2 regions of the Serratia sp. C2(1) genome follow, and region 2 is predicted to be linked to the other one. Evidence: predicted binding sites of a transcription regulator. Region 2 holds the regulator's gene; the other holds the start of a gene.
The links. The regulator sigma-54, encoded in region 2, starts transcription at its own class of promoters, with help from an activator protein. The targets are predictions, from matches to a motif close to GTTGGCACANNTTTCGCTNT.
Positions count from the first base shown of each region.

Region 1 (3,117 bases), on a different contig from region 2:
CCGGTGAGCGTATTTTCGAGCTGATGGACCGCAGCCAGCAGAGCTACGGTGCCGACGATCGCCCGCTTTCAAGCGGGCGCATCGAGATCGACAACCTGAGCTTCGCCTACCGTGAAGATAAAAAGGTACTGCAACATATTTCGCTGTCGGTGCCTTCGCGCGGTTTCGTGGCACTGGTCGGTCATACGGGCAGCGGCAAGAGCACGCTGGCTAACCTGCTGATGGGTTATTACCCGGTCAACGAAGGCGAAGTGCGTCTTGATGGCCGCCCCTTGTCCGGTCTGTCACACCGTACGCTGCGCCAGGGCGTGGCGATGGTGCAGCAGGATCCGGTGGTGATTGCCGAGTCGGTGCTGGCCAACGTCACTCTGGGGCGTAACATCAGCGAAGAGGCGGTCTGGCAGGCGTTGGAAACGGTGCAGTTGGCGGAGCTGGTACGTGCCTTCCCGCAGGGCATCCATACCCGTCTGGGCGAGCAGGGCAACAACCTGTCGGTAGGCCAGAAACAGCTGCTGGCAATGGCCAGGGTATTGGTGCAAGCGCCGCAGATCCTGATCCTCGACGAGGCGACCGCCAACATTGACTCCGGAACCGAGCAGGCGATCCAGCGCGCTCTGCGTTTGATCCGTGAACACACCACGTTGGTGGTGATCGCTCACCGCTTGTCGACCATTGTCGATGCCGACTCGATTCTGGTGTTGCACCGCGGCCAGGCAGTGGAGCAGGGCAATCATCAGCAACTGCTGGCGCAGCAGGGGCGTTACTACCAGATGTATCAACTGCAACTGGTAGGCGAGGAGCTGGCCGCCGCCACCCGCGAAGAAACGCAAACCGCATAATCCCAGAGGGCCGGTCATCAAAACCGGCCCTTTCTTTATTCCTGCCACGCACCACAAACAGGCATCCATCCTTTTCAAATCCCTTCCTCTGCACTTTTTCGACGCGTCGCGCACCAAAATAGTGCGCAATATTTAATCAGTTCTCTGCATGAGAGCAGGCAGCCGGGTTAGTGCTGCACATCGCATCGCCGCCCTACCGGTTAATTTGCTGAATTCGCGCACAAAACCATTTGTGGCATAGCCTTTGCTTTATAAGACTCGTACCAAGGGTGAGTTTGGGCTTAATTCGTGGAGGGGCAATATGAAGCTGGTGACCGTGGTGATTAAACCATTCAAGCTGGAGGACGTGCGTGAAGCCCTATCCTCTGTAGGTATTCAGGGGCTGACCGTAACCGAAGTGAAAGGGTTTGGTCGCCAGAAGGGACATGCTGAGCTTTATCGCGGAGCGGAATACAGCGTCAACTTCTTACCTAAAGTCAAAATTGACATTGCTATCGCCGACGATCAGTTAGACGAAGTGGTTGATGTCATTAGTAAAGCGGCCTACACCGGCAAAATCGGTGACGGCAAAATTTTCGTTGCCGAATTGCAACGTGTCATTCGCATTCGCACCGGCGAAACAGACGAAGCAGCACTGTAATCACAGGCTCAGTAAAGTAATGGGGATGGATTGATAATGAAAAAACTTTTATCCATGTTGGGCCTGAGTACGGTAACCATGGTTCCTTCTTTGGCCCTGGCCGCTCCGGCGGTCGCAGACAAGGCTGACAACGCGTTCATGATGATTTGCACCGCTTTGGTGCTGTTCATGACCTTGCCGGGCGTAGCGCTGTTTTACGGTGGTTTGTTGCGTTCCAAAAACGTGCTCTCCATGTTGACTCAGGTCACTGTCACCTTCGCAATGGTGTGTGTGTTGTGGGTGCTTTATGGTTACAGCCTGGCTTTCAGCGAGGGCAATGCATTCTTCGGCGGATTCCAGACGGCGATGCTGAAAGGCATTGGCATTGATAGCGTCACCGGCACCTTTAATCAGATGATCCACGTGGCGTTCCAATGTTCCTTCGCGTGCATTACCGTGGCGCTGGTCGTAGGCGGTTTTGCCGAGCGCATCCGCTTCTCTGCCGTCGTGATCTTTGCGGCTATCTGGTTCACCATTTCCTATCTGCCGATTGCACATATGGTATGGGGCGGCGGTTTCCTGGCTGCTGACGGCGCGCTGGACTTTGCCGGCGGCACCGTGGTGCACATCAACGCGGCAAGCGCCGGGCTGATTGGCGCCTACCTGTTGGGCAAACGAGCCGGTTTCGGCAAAGAAGCGTTCAAACCGCATAACCTGCCAATGGTGTTTACCGGCGCGGCTATCCTGTATGTCGGCTGGTTTGGCTTCAACGCCGGTTCTGCCAGCGCGGCTAACGGCATTGCGGCACTGGCATTCCTGAACACCGTGATTGCTACCGCCGGCGCGATCCTCTCCTGGACCTTTGCCGAGTGGATTGTACGCGGCAAGCCTTCGCTGCTGGGCGCTTGCTCCGGGTGTATCGCCGGGTTGGTTGCCATCACGCCGGCTGCGGGTACCGTGGGTGTCGGCGGGGCGTTGATTATTGGCCTGATTGGCGGTATTGCCGGCCTGTGGGGCGTGGTCACGCTGAAGAAATGGCTGAAAGTGGACGATACCTGTGACGTGTTCGGCGTGCATGGCGTGTGTGGCATCGTCGGCTGTCTGTTGACCGGCGTGTTCACCTCTTCCTCACTGGGCGGTACCGGTTATGCAGAAGGCGTCACCATGGGCCATCAGGTGTGGGTCCAGTTGCTGAGCGTGGTGATTACCCTGGTCTGGTCCGGTGTGGCGGCCTTTATCGCCTTTAAAGTGGCGGGCGCCATCGTCGGTCTGCGCGTACCGGAAGAGCAGGAGCGCGAAGGTCTGGACGTCAACAGCCATGGCGAGAGTGCCTATAACCAATAAGCCTTGAAGAAGGGCAGTGCGCTAAATAACTCGAAAAATAATGATGATGCGAAAAGGGCGATGGTGACATCGCCCTTTTTTTTTTGCTTTAGGCTTCGCGCTGGCGAATTACGCCTTCTTGCACCGTAGTGGCGACCAGCACGCCGTCTCGGGTGTAAAACTGGCCGCGCACAAAGCCGCGCGCACCAGAGGCGGAGGGGCTTTCCACTACGTACAACAACCAGTCATCCATGCGGAACGGCCGGTGGAACCACATCGAATGATCGATGGTCGCTACCTGCATGCCCGGCTCAAGGAAACCGACGCCGTGCGGTT
Region 1 is NZ_JAZFBA010000001.1:3,033,331-3,036,447, reverse strand. Features, by position in the region: gene V2S86_RS14320 (SmdB family multidrug efflux ABC transporter permease/ATP-binding protein) at 1-839, shown strand, start outside; gene glnK (P-II family nitrogen regulator) at 1,141-1,479, shown strand; gene amtB (ammonium transporter AmtB) at 1,516-2,802, shown strand; gene tesB (acyl-CoA thioesterase II) at 2,891-3,117, opposite strand, start outside.
Region 1: glnK (P-II family nitrogen regulator) is a predicted target of sigma-54. The motif match lies at 1,071-1,090, and genes of this name have one in related genera.

Region 2 (3,117 bases):
ATACGGTTTTGTCGGCCAGGCGCTTGGCGACCAGAGACAGGGTATGCAAATGGGTTTTACATTGGTCGGCCGGCACCAGCAAGGCGAACAGCAAATCGACCGGCTGGTTGTCAATGGCGTCAAAGGCAATAGGTTGGTCTAGACGGATAAACACGCCAACGGCCCGCAGTGTGTCCTCTTCCAGTTTGCCATGGGGAATGGCGATACCGTTGCCGATACCGGTACTGCCCATGCGCTCCCGGGTGAGAACTGCGTCAAACACCACCTGTGACGGCAGGTTGAGCTGTTTTGCAGCCAGTTCGCTGATAATCTCCAAAGCCCGTTTCTTGCTGGTGCAGTGTACCGAGCTTTTGGTGCACTCGATGTTTAACACCGAGCTTAATTGCATTGTTTCGTTGTTCATCTCATCTTCACTTAAAACCACACCAGCAAGTTGCCTTGTGAGGTGATTTTTCGCCTTGTTTAACCCTGATGGCTTATCGGCGCGGTACCCATACCCGTCATACTTGAAGCCGCTTCTGGGTTGGCTGAGTTGACTTACCCGAATCACTTACCTGTGTAAGTTCGCGGGATAAGCGCTCATGCCACCTCGATGCAACGCCAATTATCCAGGGTAATACAGTAACGCGCCGACGACCTGGGCTATGTTTGAGCCGTGCCCGCGGACGGAGACGGCCCAGAATGTCAGTGTTGTTTCAGTTTGTCTTTATGTTTGTTCAATTGACGCGCCAGTTTGTCGATCAGGGTGTCAATTGCGGCATACATGTTCTCGTCTTCCGAGGTGGCATGCAACTCGCCTCCATTCACGTGCACCGTCGCTTCCGCAATCTGCTGCACTTTTTCCACGCTAAGCACGACATACACCTGATTTATGCGGTCAAAATACTGTTCGAGTTTGGCGAACTTGGTCTTCACGAACTCGCGCAATGGTTCGGTGATTTCGATGTGGTGTCCGGTAATGTTGAGCTGCATAGTGTCTTCCTTCTCTATTGAGGTCAAACCAACTGTTTACGTTGGTTGGACGGCGGGATGGACAAAGACTCTCGGTACTTGGCGACGGTACGCCGCGCCACGATGATCCCCTGATCGGAGAGCAGGGTGGCCAGCTTGCTGTCGCTGAGCGGTTTGGCGGGGTTTTCCGCCGCAATCAATTTCTTCACCAACGCGCGGATCGCCGTAGAGGAGGCTTCGCCTCCGCTGTCGGTATTCACGTGGCTGGAGAAGAAATATTTCAACTCGAAAATGCCGCGCGGACTGTGCAGAAACTTCTGCGTGGTGACGCGTGAGATTGTCGATTCATGCATCTCCACGGCCTGTGCGATATCCGCCAGCACCATGGGCTTCATAAATTCGGCGCCCTGTTCAAAAAACGCTTGTTGCTGCTCGACGATGCAGCGCGTGACTTTCAGCAAGGTGTCGTTACGGCTTTCCAGGCTCTTGATCAGCCATTTCGCTTCCTGCAGATTACTGCGGATATACTGGCCGTCACTGTCGTTGCGCGCGCTGCTGCCCATGGCGGCGTACTGCTGGTTTATCTTCAGCCGCGGAATGCTGTCGGCGTTGAGCTCTACCGTCCAACTGTCCTGCACCTTGCGCACCAGCACGTCCGGGATCACATATTCTGACTCGCCGGTGTTGATCGACTGGCCCGGGCGCGGATCGAGGGACTGGATCAGCAGCATCGCTTCTTTCAGTGTATCTTCTTTTAGCCGCGTTGTTCGCATCAGGCTGCGAAAGTCGTGATTGGCCAACAGCGCCAGATGTTCACTGATGATCAGGCGCGCTTCAGCCAGGTAGGGCGTATCTTTTGCGTACTGGGAAAGCTGGATCAGCAAACAGTCGCGCAGATCGCGCGCGGCGACCCCAACCGGGTCAAAACGCTGCACGCGCTTCAAAACCGCTTCGACTTCGTCCATTGTCACATTCTCGTCACCCATGCTCTCCAGAATATCTTCCAGCGGCACGGTGAGATAGCCGGTGTCATCGACGGCGTCGACTATCGAGGTGGCAATGGCGACATCGGTATCGGAGAAGGGCGTGAGATCCACCTGCCACATCAGGTAATCCTGCAGCGTCTGGGTGGTTTCGCCCTGATAGACCGGCAACTCATCATCGCTGTAATCGGTGCCGGTGCCGGATGGCGTGCCTGCGGTGTAGATTTCGTCCCAGGTGGCGTCCAGCGGCAGTTCTTCGGGCATGTCCTTTTGTTCCAGCGCCTCGCGGGTATCCAGCCCTTCGGTCTCGGTCGTCTCTTTGGCGTCGATTTCTTCGTGCAGATCGGTCTGCTCAAGCAGGGGATTGCTCTCTAACGCCAGCTGTATCTCCTGCTGGAGCTCAAGCGTGGACAACTGCAGCAGGCGAATAGCCTGCTGGAGCTGGGGGGTCATGGCCAGTTGTTGGCTGAGCCTGAGTTGCAAACCTTGCTTCATAATCTTCAGTCTACTTCCGTTAACAGTCGTCCATCAGGACGCGCCGGCACTCAGAGGCGGAATTCTTCGCCCAGATAAACGCGTTTCACCTGCTCATCAGCCAAAATGGCATCCGGCGTGCCGTGAGCAATCAATTTGCCCTGGCTGACGATATAGGCGCGTTCACACACGTCCAGCGTTTCGCGCACGTTATGGTCTGTGATCAGCACGCCCAGACCGCTGTCACGCAAGTGCTCGATAATTTTTTTAATGTCGATAACGGAAATGGGATCAACCCCGGCGAAAGGCTCATCCAGCAGGATGAATTTCGGGTTGGCCGCCAGTGCACGGGCGATTTCCACGCGGCGGCGTTCACCACCGGAAAGCGCCTGGCCCAGGTTGTCGCGCAGATGGGAGATATGGAACTCTTCCATCAGCTCAACCGCACGGTCTGCACGCTGCTCGCTGCTGAGATCCTCGCGGATCTCCAGAACGGCCATCAGGTTGTCATACACGCTCAGACGACGGAATATCGACGCTTCCTGCGGCAAATAACCAATGCCGCGGCGCGCACGGGCGTGCAGCGGCAGCAGGCTGATGTCTTCTTCGTCAATCACGATGCGCCCGGCATCACGTTGGACGATACCGACCACCATGTAAAAGGTGGTGGTCTTGCCGGCGCCGTTTGGCCCCAGCAGGCCAACGATCT
Region 2 is NZ_JAZFBA010000003.1:223,712-226,828, reverse strand. Features, by position in the region: gene ptsN (PTS IIA-like nitrogen regulatory protein PtsN) at 1-403, opposite strand, end outside; gene hpf (ribosome hibernation promoting factor) at 685-972, opposite strand; gene rpoN (RNA polymerase factor sigma-54) at 996-2,429, opposite strand; gene lptB (LPS export ABC transporter ATP-binding protein) at 2,480-3,117, opposite strand, start outside.